One region of the Actinoallomurus liliacearum genome, then DNA from elsewhere that is predicted to be linked to it. Evidence: riboswitches for the same ligand, from Rfam matches in the RefSeq annotation. Region 1 holds a riboswitch; the other holds the start of a gene.

Region 1 (6,468 bases):
TCGGCGGCGAGGTCGCGTTTGATCTGCTCCCAGCCCTCACGGGCGTCCGCGGCGTGGTCCTCCTCCGTGCCGGGCCGCTGGATCCACGACCAGCCCTCGCCCATCTTGTGCCAGTCGACCGGGCCGCCCTCGCCGGACTCGCCGAGCACCCGCAGCGCCCGCTCCTCGCCGATGCGCCACTTCGCGGACTTGACGAACTGGAACACGCCGATCGGCCAGCCCTGGTTCCAGCCGCGCAGGGCCAGTCCGAAGGCCGCGGTCGACTTGCCCTTGCCCGGCCCGGTGTGGACGACGACGAGGGGGCGGTTGCGGCGCTGCCGGGTGGTGAGCCCGTCGTCGGGCACCTGCGACGGTTTTCCCTGCGGCATGTCAGTCCTTCCCGGAACGGAGGCGGAGCGAGGTCACGGCGACGGTGGCGCGGCGGGTCACGGCGACGCCGGGGAGACCGGTCACGGCGACGGTGGCGGAGCCGGTCACGGCGGCGGGGAGGCGGGTCACGCCGCGGCCCGGTGGTCGTGGACGACGCCGGCGAGGGCGTCGGCGGCCAGCTCCTCCAGGCGCACGGCCTCGGCGCCGAGCCGGGCGGCGATCCCGCCCGCGAGCCCGAGGCGCACCGGGCCGCGCTCGCAGTCGACCACGACGGAGGTGACGCCGCGCAGCAGGTCGGCGGCGCGCAGCGCGTCGGCCGGCGAGCCGTGCGTGGCCCGCCCGTCGGTCACCAGGACGAGCAGGGGACGGCGCGCGGGGTCGCGCAGGCGTTCGGCGCGCAGCAGCTCGGCCGCGCGGAGCAGGCCGGCGGCCAGCGGAGTACGGCCGCCGGTGGGCAGCGTCTCGAGGCGGCGCGCCCCGGCCTCGACGGAGGAGGTCGGCGGCAGCGCCAGCTCGGCGGACGTACCGCGGAAGGTGATCAGGCCGACCTTGTCGCGGCGCTGGTAGGCGTCGAGGAGGAGGCTGAGCACGGCGCCCTTGACGGCGCGCATCCGCTGCCGGGCGGCCATCGAGCCGCTGGCGTCCACGACGAACAGCACCAGGTTGCCCTCCCGGCCCTCCCGGACCCGCTCGCGCAGGTCGTCGGAGCGGACGACGAGCCCGGGACCGGAGCGGCCGCGGGCGCGCTGGTGCGGGGCCGCCGCGAGGAGGGTCGCGGTCAGGTGGACCGAACGCGTGCCCGGCCGCGCGCCGGTCGTCCGGCCGTACGGCGTCCGGGCCCGCGAGCGGCGGCCCGGCGCGCCCTCACCCAGGCCGGGGACGGTGAAGACCCGCGTCCGGTACACCGCGTCGGCGGGCGCCGGCTCCGGGGAGTCCCCCCGGGCGCGCTTCCCGGAGCCCTCGCCGGACTCCTCGCCGGACAGGGCCTGCTCGATGTCGACCGGCGCACCGTCTCCCGGTCCGGCCGGGTCGCCGGGTCCGTCCGGTCCGCCGCCGGGACCGTCGTCCGGTCCGGGGTCGTCGGGGTCGGGGTCCTCCGGATCCGTCCCCGAGTCCGGCTTCGCGTCCGTCTCCGGGGCCGGCTTCGGGTCCGGCCCGGTGCTCTGCTCGGGGACGAGGTCGGGCGCCGTGTCCTCGCCGAACCCGGGATCCTGCGGCTCCGCGGAGTCGTAGCCGCCGGTGTTCTCCAGGACCTCGTCGAGTTTGTCCTCGTCGAGGCCGGGCGCGTCGAAGGGGTCGCGGCGGCGCCGGTGCGGGAGGGCGAGACGGGCGGCGACGCGCACGTCGTCCGCGGTGACGACCGTACGGTCGTGCCAGGCGGCGAGGGCCATCGCGGCGCGCGCCATCACGATGTCGGCCCGCAGCCCGTCCACCTCGAACGCCGCGCACACCGCCGTGATCTGCCGCAGCGCGCCGTCGGGCAGGACGACCTCGGGCAGCCGGGCGCGGGCCTGTTCGATCCGCCAGGCCAGCTCGGTCTCGGCGCGCGCCCAGTCGGCCGCGAACGCCGCCGGGTCGGCCTCGTACGCCAGGCGGCGGCGCACGACCTCGGCCCGCTCCTCCGGGTCGCGGGTGGCGGCCACCTCCACCGTCAGGCCGAACCGGTCGAGCAGCTGCGGCCGCAGCTCGCCCTCTTCGGGGTTCATCGTGCCGACGAGCAGGAACCGCGAGGCGTGCCGGACGGAGACGCCCTCACGCTCGACGTAGGACTGGCCCATCGCGGCCGCGTCGAGGAGCAGGTCGACGAGATGGTCGTGCAGCAGGTTGACCTCGTCGACGTACAGCACGCCGCGGTGCGCGGCGGCCAGCAGGCCGGGCTGGTAGGCCTGGACGCCCTCGGTGAGGGCGCGTTCGAGGTCGAGCGAGCCGGTCAGGCGGTCCTCGGCGGCGCCGATCGGCAGCTCCACGAGCCGGGCGGGCCGCACCTGCCCGTCCGCCCCGTCGCCGTGCGGGCCGTCGGGGCACCGCGGGTCGGGCGCGTCGGGGTCACAGGAGAACCGGCAGTCCGTCACCACCGCGACCTCCGGCAGCAGCGCGGCGAGCGCCCGCACGATGGTGGACTTCGCGGTGCCCTTCTCGCCCCGGACCAGCACTCCGCCGACGGCCGGGGCGACCGCGTTGATCAGGAGGGCGAGCTTGAGGTCCGCCATCCCGGTGACGGCGGAGAACGGATAGGTGTTCACCCGGTGGTCGTCCTTTCCTCGGGTTAACGCGCCCGTAGGTGGCCTGGCAATCGGCGGCCGGAGTCTCCTGGCTCCCGGATCGCCGCCCGCCCTCGGCCTTCCGGCTCACGCCGTGGCCAACACCCGAGGAAGGACTTCCCGGTCACAGTTGCGCGACAGCCCCGGATTCGCACCGGGTTCCTCCGCGTACCGCCGGAGGACAGCATGACATATCCGGCCTGACGCGCGACACCGCAGGTACGGCCGCCGTCCGTGATCCGGCGCACGGGATGACAGGGCCGCCGCGGCCGGGCGCACGGCGGGTGCACGTTATCGCGGGACGGCCGAACGCTGCCGGGAGAGCGGCGATCTGCTTGAATAGAACCTGTTCTATTTTCGAGCTGGGAGGCGTGCGGATGAGGCTCGGCATCAACGTCGGCTACTGGCAACGGAATCCAGAGGACGCGACCGAGACGGTGCTCGCCGCCGAGCGGCTCGGCTACGAGTACGTCTACACCGCCGAGGCGTACGGCTCGGACGCCTTCACCACGCTCACCTGGTACGCCGCGCGGACCTCGCGCATCAAGCTGGGCACCGCGGTGGCCCAGCTGTCCGCCCGCACGCCCGCCGCCACCGCCATGCACGCCCTGACCCTCGACGCGCTGTCCGGCGGCCGGCTCACCCTCGGCATCGGCGCGTCGGGCCCGCAGGTCGTGGAGGGCTGGTACGGCGTGCCGTTCGCCCGCCCGCTGGAGCGCACCCGCGAGTACGTCCGGATCCTGCGGGAGGTGTGGCGGCGCGCGGAGCCGGTCACCTCCGCCGGCCCGCACTACCCGCTGCCGCTGCCGGCCTCCGCGTACGCGCCGGGCCGGGTGACCGGCCTCGGCAAGCCGCTCAAGTCGATCGTCCACCCGGTACGCCCGGACATCCCGGTCTACCTCGGCGCGGAGGGCCCGAAGAACATCGCCCTCGCCGCCGAGATCGCCGACGGCTGGCTGCCCCTCTTCGTCGACCCCACGCAGATCGAGACGGTCTTCGGCGCCTCACTGGCCGGCCGCCGCGAAGGCTTCGACATCGCCGCAACCGTGACGACGATCGTCACCGACGACCTGGCGGCCGCGCTGGAGTTCGCCAAGATCCCGCTGGCCTTCTACATCGGCGGCATGGGGGCCAGGGACCGCAACTTCCACCTGGACCTGATCGGGCGCCTCGGGTACGCCGAGGAGGCCACGCGGGTGCAGGAGCTGTTCCTGGCGGGCCGGCGCGACGAGGCGGTCACGGCGGTGCCGGACGAGCTGGCCGACTCGATCTCCCTCCTCGGCCCGATCGGACGCATCAGGGAGCGGCTCCGGCTCTGGCAGGACTCCCCCGTGACCACGCTCCTCATCGCCGGCGTCAAGGACGAGCCGACCCTCAAGGCGATCCGCGACCTCGTACAGCCCTGACCGACCACCCACCCGACCGGCGACCCGCCAGGCCGAGCCGTCCCGTCGGCCGGCCGACGGACGGCCCCTCAGGTCGGACCGGAAGCACGCAGACCTGCCGGGTCCGGCCGACGGCCCGCCGGGTCGAGCGGGGGCGCGCGGGTCCGTCAGCTCCAGGCGCGGGACAGCATCCACGCGCCGGTCGCCTGGTCGTGGCGCAGTTCGTACACCCCGACCGTCCGGTCCGGGGTCGCCTCGACGCGCCAGAACTCGCGCTCGCCGCCTTCCGGGGCCTCGGGGTGGCGTTCGTGCCACCAGTCGCGGGTGGTGACCCAGCGGTCCAGCACCCGCAGCACCGTGTAGAGCCGGCCGCGCCAGACGAAGCGGGAGGGCCTGCCGTCGGTGAGCCAGACCTCGACGGGGTCGCCGTACACCCGGCTCATCGCCCGCGACCCGGCGCGTCCGTACACCTCTCGGGTCCATCGCTCGCTCCGCCCACGCGGGCCGCCCACCTCTCGGATCGGTGACAAGGAGTGAGCCTGGGGGAAGACAGGCGATAGATTCGAACACATGTTCGACACGATAGTCAAGGCCTCTGGAGCCACGACACGGCAGGTGGGCGCCCCGGCCGCGAGCCCGGCCGGAAAGCGCCGGACCCCCTCGACGGCGCGCCCACCCGAGAAACGGCGGCCCCCTTCGGCCGCGGAGCCGTGGCGGCGTCAACGCCCGGCGCCAGCGCCTGGCATCAGCGGCCGAGCATCAGCGGCCAAGCGTCCGCGCCCGGCGCCAGCGCGGCGGCATCCGCAGCCCGGCATCAGCGCCCGGCGTCAGCACGGCGGCGACCGCGGTGCGGCGACAGTGGGCCGGCGTCAGCACGGCGGCGACAGTGGGCCGGCGTCAGCGCGGCGGCGTCAGCGGCCGAGGGTCCGTGCGATCAGCTCGGCGGCGCGGGCGGGGTCGTCGGCGTCGGCCTGGCCGCCGCCGGCCCACAGGAAGGACCATCGAATCCGGGACATCGGCATGGCGACCACCAGCAGTCCGCGCCCGCTGGCCGGGTCCACCACGCGCAGCATCAGATCCTCGGTCAGGAGCCCTTGCAGGCCGCGCGCCTCGACTTCGCGGGCGAGCGCCTCCAGGTGGCGGCGCCGCGGCCCGGTCCCGGGTCCGGAAGTGGCGGCCATGGGATGCCACCCCTCTCGCGCTTTGGACGATACGGCAGGAAGGGGTACGCCCTAGGGCGTTAACCAGGTAAGGTGCCTATCCGGTGGCAAAAGGTGCCCAGATGGCAACGGTGAGTGACTTTCCCTGTCAGGATGTCCTGCCCCCGTTTTACGTGCAAGTATTTTCGGACCAATAGATCAGACGGATTCGGCATCACCCGTGCACAGTTCAACGGCCCCGGCGCGGTCCGGGCGAGGGTTTCGGCCCCAGCCACCGCCGCCCACCACCGGTCCCCATTCTCCTCGCAATACGCGCAGGACGCTCGCCATGGAGGTGCCCCATGACCGATGGCCGTAGCCCCACCGTTCGCCGCCGCCGGCTGGGCATGGAACTGCGCAGACTCCGGGAGGCCGCCGGCCTCATGATCGAAGACGTCGCGAAGCACCTGGAGTGCTCCATGTCGCGCGTCAGCCGCATCGAGACCGGCAAGTCCGTTGCCCGCATCCGCGACGTACGCGACATGCTGGACCTGTACGGCCTGCCCGAGGGCTCGCAGCGCGACCAGCTCCTCGGCCTGGCCAAAGACGCCCAGCAGCGCGGCTGGTGGACCGAGTACGAGGCGGTCCTGTCCGCGTCGGCGGGCCTGGACACCTACATCGGCCTGGAGGCCTCGGCCGCGTCGATTCGAACGTTCCAGACCCATCTGGTGCCCGGTCTGCTGCAGACCGAGGAGTACGCCCGCGCGTTGATCAAGGCGGGCCGGCCCGGGGAGACGCCGGAGAACGTCGACCGGCGCATCGCCCTGCGCACCCGCCGCCAGGCCATGCTGCGCGATTCCGGCTCGCTGGAGCTGTGGGCCGTGCTCGACGAGGCGGTGCTGCGCCGGCCGATCGGCGGGGTGCCCGTGATGCGGTCCCAGCTGATGCGGCTGCTCGAGGCCGGCGAACTGCCGGGCGTCACCATTCAGGTGCTGCCCTTCGCCCGTGGCGCCCACCCCGGCGTCGACGGCGCCTTCACGATCATCGGCTTCCCGGACCCCACCGACCTGGACGTCGTCTACATCGACTGCCCCGCCGGGAACATCTTCCTCGAAAAGGAGAAAGACGTCCGCCGTCACACGACCTGGTTCGACCATCTGCGGGCCGCCGCGTTGCCACCCGACGAGTCAGCCGAGTTCATCACGGCAACGGCGGACGAGTTCAAGAATGCGTCCCCGTACCCACGGGGGTGATTCACGCACCAGGAAGGAGACCAGGGGATGAGTGGCCACCCCGATCTCATAGACGTCGGCT
Region 2 (6,468 bases), on a different contig from region 1:
TGCTGACTACCTTCTGGGCGGCCGGTACCGGCTGGTCCGGGAGATAGGCGCTGGGGGATTCGGCCGGGTATGGCAGGCGCGCGACGAGGAGCTGCGCGTCGACGTCGCCGTCAAGGAGGTGTGGCTGCCGCCGGCCACGTCGTCCGCCGAGCACGGGGAGCGGCTGACGCGCGCCAAACGTGAGGCCCGCAACGCCGCGAGACTGCGCGGGCACCCCAACATCGTCGCCGTGCACGACGCCCTTACCGTCGATGACGCGCCCTGGATCGTCATGGACCTGGTGCGCGGCCACTCACTGGAACAGCGCATCGCCAAGCGGGGACGGCTGCCCGTCAACGACACCGCGGGGATCGCCGCCGCACTGCTGAACGCCCTGGCCGCCGCCCACGACGCCGGGATCACCCACCGCGACGTGAAGCCCGCCAACGTCCTGCTCGCCGACGACGGCCGTGTGCTGCTCACCGACTTCGGCATCGCCGAGCACCACGCCGACACCGGCCTGACCGCCTCCGGCACCATTGTGGGCTCCGTGGAGTACATCGCGCCCGAACGCCTCGACGGCAAGGCCGACGGCCCCGCCGGCGACCTGTTCTCCCTCGGCGCCACGCTCTACCACGCCGTGGAGGGCGCCTCCGCGTTCCGCCGCGACACCCCCACCGCCACCATCACCGCCGTCCTCCTGCGCGACCCCCCGCCCCTCGCCCACGCCGGGCCGCTCACCACACTCATCACGCGACTGCTGGACAAGGATCCCCACGCGCGCCCCGACATCGCCGAGGCCCGCCGTCTCCTCGACACCCCCCACGCCGGCGAGGCCACCACCACGCCCGCGACCAAGCGACTCACGGCACCCACCGCGACGAAGGTCCTGCCCACCGCCTCCGGGACCGACCACGATGTCAGCAAGTCCCCGGCCCGGCCGAGCCCGGCGCCGAAAAAAGCGCCCCCGAGGAAAAATCCCGACCCTCTCCGCTACGCCGGGGGCGTCATCGCGCTCCTTATTCTCGGAATCATCTTCGTGCCGAAATTCATCCACCACTCCGGCACGTCGGGGATGCCCGCCGGATGCGCAGAAGTCAGGACCGCCTGGGACCGTCACAACCAGACGGTCAGAACGAGGACTGATTCTAATCTCGCTCCGGGCTACCGGCAGTTGGGCGATGACATGGGTGCGGCGGCACCGAAGGCCGCCGACCCTAACGTCAGATCGGTGATCCAGAATCTCGCTGACGCCAGTCACGCAATCGCCGATGACCTGGAACGAGAACAGGCCGGCGACAATGCGGATGCCAGTGATTACAACCGCGACATGTCGAAATGGGCCACTGCCAATAACCAACTCATAGGAATCTGCCAATGACTGCCTCGCCGTGGACGGCGGTGGTTCTTAGATGGTGTGTCTTCGGAGAAGAGGACAGCGCGGGCCGTGTGCCCGCGCTGTCCGTGCCGGTGACTGTCACCTCAGGACGGGGAGGCGGCGGACCAGCCGGGTCCTGCTCCACGGGCCGCCCAGGCCGAGGGTGTCGCCGGCGTGGACCAGGGCGAGGCCGATGATGAGCAGCGCGTAGATGAGGTGGTCGTCCATGAAGACGTTGCTCGCCGGGGGCAGGACGACGCTCCACATCATCACCAGCATCAGCGTGCCCGCCGCGGCGGCGACACGCATGCCGATGCCCAGCATCAGCGCCGCGCCGATGCCGGCGAGGCCCAGCATGAACAGCCAGTCGGCCCACGCCGCTCCGGCGATGCCGTGGTAGAAGCCCTTGAAGGGGCCGGCCGCGGAGAACTTCAGGAAGCCCAGCGTCGGGTGCCCGCCGTGGATCCACGCCTGCTTGGCGGCGGTCTCGTGACCGAGCCCGAAGAGCTTGTCGAGGAACGCCCACAGGAACACGAATCCGAGCGACAGCCGGGCAATGGCCCAGACGTACGGGGCGACCGGGGAGGTGGGGCGGGGCGGGTGGTCTGCCGGGGGGACGGGGTGGCGGGTGTCGGGCTTGCGGTCGGTGACGGCCATGGGGGCTCACTCCTTCGGCGTACCGGAGAACTTCCGGCTGCCCTTACTCAACGCCACGCGCCAGGGGCGGCCGCAGAGGCGAAAGCACATGGGCGGCGGGACCTTCGTCCTTCGCGGCGGAGGGGCTGCAAGGCCGGTCTTGGGCATGCCGAAGACCGGCCGGTCGGCAGTGGAGATGCCGACCGGCCGGTCGCGCGGACGTCTCAGGTCATCGGGCGTCGCCGGTCGGCGCGTCCCTGCTGATACGGCGGCCCGTGACGCGGCTGGGCCGGATCCGCAGGAACAGTTCCCTCGGACCTCCCGCCCATGGTTCGACGCCCGCTTCGCGGACCGACGCGCGTTCGTCCTCGGACTCCACATGGTGCAGGGAACCCTGGATGAGGACGCTCCATCCTTCGCGCGCCGCAGGGTCGAGTTCGTCGATCTCGAACGCGACCTTGTACTCGGCGTTCGCGATCCCGGTGCGGAGGTCCTCATCGGTCGGGCTGTCCTGGGCGGTCCGGAACACGATCGTGTCCTCGTACAGCGCGTAGTTGACCGGAAGGATCGTGGGACCGTACCGACCGTTGTAACCCAGCCGCCCGACACCGCCGGGCGAGATCAACCGCAGACACTCGGCCTCGTCGAGGGAGACCGGCGTCGGCGCGCCACTGATCGGACCCGACCCCGTGGCCCCGGCCTGAGCAGAGCCGTCGGCTACCTCACCAGTCATGCCATCACCCACATCGATAGTCCAGATGGTCCTGTCCGAATCGGCGGAGCCCACGAACCTGGAGGTCCCGGGACCCCGCCGGCAAACCCGCGCTCGGCGCCCGTCACGAGCGGTGTTCTCCGCGAATGACGACGACGGGACACTTTGCGTGGTGCACGCAGTGCTGGCTCACCGAGCCGAGGAGCGCGCCCGTGAAACCACCGTGTCCCCGGTTGCCGACCACGATGAGGTCGGCGCCCTCGGCCGCGTCCAGGAGCACCCGGGCGGCGTTCCCTTCCATGACGCGTGCGTTGACGGGCACCTCGGGTCGCTGCCCGGCCTCCTGCTCGATCGCCGCCTCGAGTGCCTTGGCGGCGGCGGCCTTGATGTCGTCCGCTCCCACGACGGCCATGTCCCAGCCGAAGCTCGTCGGGACCTCCCAGCCGATCACCGCATCCACCGCCGCCCCGGTCAGTCGCGCCTGCCGCAGGGCCCAGCGCAGGGCCGCCCGCGACGGCTCGGATCCGTCAACGCCGACCACGATCCGGTCCTGGTTCTCACCGTGTTCGTTCGCCACGGGGGCGTCTCCTTCCACTCGGCGAAGTTCCCAGCAGGTCTCCCTGCTCACAAAGCCCGATCACGCGGAGACATGCGAGTGGTGGTGCGCCCGTGTCGTCCCAGCGTCCTCATGGTCCTCATCCGACACCATCCGTTTTTCGGACGATAGGGGCGAAGGTCCCAGGTCACCGCGCCCAGCGCGGCGGACGTCGTACGTGCCCGCGTTCTCGTGTTCGTTACCTGACGCGCCCAATATCTAGGGGTGGTGCGCCACATCCACCACTACATGTATGGTTCTCGTGTTGCTGGTTCGCCTGCGCCTCCTGTGGCGGGTGTTCAAGGGAACCCGGTGAGAGTCCGGGACTGCCCCGCAGCGGTGAGTGGGAACGACCGCCGTCAACGGCACTGGGCTCGATCGGGCCTGGGAAGCGACGGCCTGTAGGACACGCCCGATGGACGGGCGTGGTGCCCGCGAGTCCGAAGACCTGCCGGCGACCCGTGCGTGAGAGCGCGCGGTCGTCCAGGCCTCGCGGGAGGGCCGGCGGCGGAGCCTGTCGTCCGTGCGCCTCTTTTCCGCGAGGGTGAAGCTCGCGAGGAGAGAGCACGTGACACAACAGCTCATCGCGTCCCCGACGCCCATCACCACTCCCGAGGCCACGCTCGCGGCCGACATCGAGAGCGTCTGCGCCGGGCTGCCGGACGCCGATCCGCTGCTCATGGCCGGAGCCGGTGACCTGGCCGAGGCCGTACGGCGGGCCGCCGCGCTGGTCGTCACCGACCCGGTCTACTCGACGGTGGCCGCCCGGCTGCTGGCCCGGTCCATCGCGAACGAGACCGGACCGGTGACCTTCGCCGAGTCCGTCGCGGCCGCCTACGAGCAGGGCCTGCTCAACGAACGGACCGCCGGGTTCGTCGCCCGCAACGCGGCGGCGCTGGACGCGCTGGTCGACCACGGCGCCGACGACCGGTTCACCTACTTCGGGCTGCGCACCGTCTACGACCGCTACCTGCTGCGGCACCCGACGACGCGACAGGTGCTGGAGCGCCCGCAGCACTTCTTCCTGCGGGTGGCCTGCGGGCTGGCCGACAGCGTGGCCGAGGCGACGGAGCTCTACGGGCTGATGTCGCGGCTGGCGTACCTGCCGAGCTCGCCGACGCTGTTCAACTCCGGCGCCGCCCGCCCGCAACTGTCCTCGTGCTTCCTGCTGGACTCCCCGCGCGACGAGCTCGAGGCGATCTACGAGCGGTACGGCCAGGTGGCGCGGCTGAGCAAGTACGCGGGCGGTATCGGGATCTCCTGGAGCCGGGTGCGGAGCCGGGGCTCGCTGATCCGGGGCACGAACGGGCACTCCAACGGGATCGTGCCGTGGCTGCGGACGCTGGACTCGAGCGTCGCGGCGGTCAACCAGGGCGGCCGGCGCAAGGGCGCCGCGTGCGTCTACCTCGAGCCCTGGCACGCCGACGTGGAGGAGTTCCTCGAGCTGCGGGACAACACCGGGGAGGACGCGCGGCGCACGCACAACCTCAACTTGGCCAACTGGGTGCCGGACGAGTTCATGCGCCGGGTCGAGGCGGATGCGACCTGGTCGCTGTTCGACCCCAAGCAGGTGCCGGAGCTGGTGGACCTGTGGGGCGAGGACTTCGACCGGGCGTACCGCGCGGCCGAGGCCGAGGGCCGGTTCGTCCGGCAGGTCCCGGCGCGGCAGCTGTACGGGGCGATGATGCGCACCCTCGCCCAGACCGGCAACGGCTGGATGACGTTCAAGGACGCCGCGAACCGCGCCTGCAACCAGACCGCCGAGCCCGGCAACGTCGTCCACCTTTCCAACCTGTGCACCGAGATTCTCGAGGTCACCGACGACACCGAGACCGCGGTGTGCAACCTCGGTTCGATCAACCTCGCCGCCCACGTGACCGACGACGGGGTCGACTGGGCGGGGCTGCGGGCGACCGCGCGTACGGCGGTGCGGTTCCTGGACCGTACGATCGACCGCGGCTTCTACCCGACGCCGGAGGCGGCGCGGGCGAACCGTCGCTGGCGGCCCATCGGGCTCGGCGTGATGGGCCTGGCGGACGTGTTCTTCCGGCTGCGGCTGCCCTTCGACTCGCCCGAGGCGCTCGCGCTGTCCACCCGCATCGCCGAAGAGATCGCGCTCGCGGCGTACGGGGAGTCGGCGGCGCTCGCCGCGACGTACGGCCCGCACCCCTCCTACGACCAGACCCGCGCCGCCCGCGGCGTCCTGCACCCGGATCACTGGCCGGACGCCGAGCGGGTGCACGCCGACGAGTGGGAGGCGCTGCGGGCCCGGATCGGCGCGGTCGGGCTGCGCAACTCACTGCTGGTGGCGATCGCACCGACCGCGACCATCGCCTCCATCGCCGGCTGCTACGAGTGCATCGAGCCGCAGGTGTCCAACGTCTTCAAGCGTGAGACCCTGTCGGGGGAGTTCCTGCAGATCAACACCTACCTGGTGGCGGACCTCAAGGCACGAGGGCTGTGGACGCAGCGGGTCCGTGACGCGATCAAACGCGCCGACGGATCGGTGCAGGAGATCGAGGAGCTTCCCGAAGAGCTGCGGCGGCTGTACCGCACCGCCTGGGAGCTCCCGCAGAAGGCGCTGATCGACCTGGCCGCGGCGCGGACGCCCTACATCGACCAGTCCCAGTCGCTGAACCTGTTCATGGCCACTCCCACGATCGGGAAGCTGTCGTCGATGTACGCCTACGCGTGGCGGTCTGGCCTCAAGACCACGTACTACCTGCGGTCGCGGCCGGCCACCCGGATCGCGCAGACGACCGTCGCCCCCGTCCAGGAGGAGGCGCTCATGTGCTCCCTGGAGAACCCCGAGACCTGCGAGGCATGCCAGTGAGCGAGCGTAGCGAGCGAACCGTGAGCATAGCGTCCCTGATCGCTCCCCCGACGAAGGAGGGCTCATGAGTCTGCTCGACCCCGGTATGGATCTGACCCTGCGGCCGATGCGCTACCCGGCCTTCTACGACCGGTTCCGTGCCGCGATCCGCAATACCTGGACCGTCGAGGAGGTCGACCTGCACTCCGACCTCGCCGACCTGGCCCGGCTCACCCCGGAGGAGCTGCACCTGGTCAACCGGCTGGTCGCGTTCTTCGCCACCGGCGACACGATCGTGGCCAACAACCTGGTGCTCAACCTCTACACGCACCTGAACGCGCCCGAGGCCCGCCTGT

What was found. A riboswitch is a leader RNA that binds a small molecule or an ion and turns the genes downstream of it on or off. The one in region 1 is predicted to bind cobalamin.
Region 2: linked by a shared signal. The riboswitch ahead of ABD978_RS42945 (ribonucleoside-diphosphate reductase subunit alpha) and the one ahead of ABD978_RS31195 (magnesium chelatase subunit D family protein) in region 1 are both predicted to bind cobalamin.

The regions. Positions count from the first base shown of each region.
Region 1 is NZ_BAABHJ010000026.1:104,951-111,418, reverse strand. Features, by position in the region: gene cobO (cob(I)yrinic acid a,c-diamide adenosyltransferase) at 1-368, opposite strand, end outside; gene ABD978_RS31200 (hypothetical protein) at 370-498, opposite strand; gene ABD978_RS31195 (magnesium chelatase subunit D family protein) at 495-2,579, opposite strand; cobalamin riboswitch at 2,651-2,821, opposite strand; gene ABD978_RS31190 (LLM class F420-dependent oxidoreductase) at 3,008-4,036, shown strand; gene ABD978_RS31185 (DUF6504 family protein) at 4,183-4,485, opposite strand; gene ABD978_RS31180 (hypothetical protein) at 4,927-5,196, opposite strand; gene ABD978_RS31175 (helix-turn-helix domain-containing protein) at 5,517-6,407, shown strand; gene ABD978_RS31170 (DUF397 domain-containing protein) at 6,435-6,468, shown strand, end outside.
Region 2 is NZ_BAABHJ010000040.1:875,232-881,699, forward strand. Features, by position in the region: gene ABD978_RS42925 (serine/threonine-protein kinase) at 1-1,360, shown strand, start outside; gene ABD978_RS42930 (hypothetical protein) at 1,457-2,014, opposite strand; gene ABD978_RS42935 (pyridoxamine 5'-phosphate oxidase family protein) at 2,223-2,726, opposite strand; gene ABD978_RS42940 (universal stress protein) at 2,830-3,282, opposite strand; cobalamin riboswitch at 3,553-3,770, shown strand; gene ABD978_RS42945 (ribonucleoside-diphosphate reductase subunit alpha) at 3,869-6,133, shown strand; gene ABD978_RS42950 (ribonucleotide-diphosphate reductase subunit beta) at 6,198-6,468, shown strand, end outside.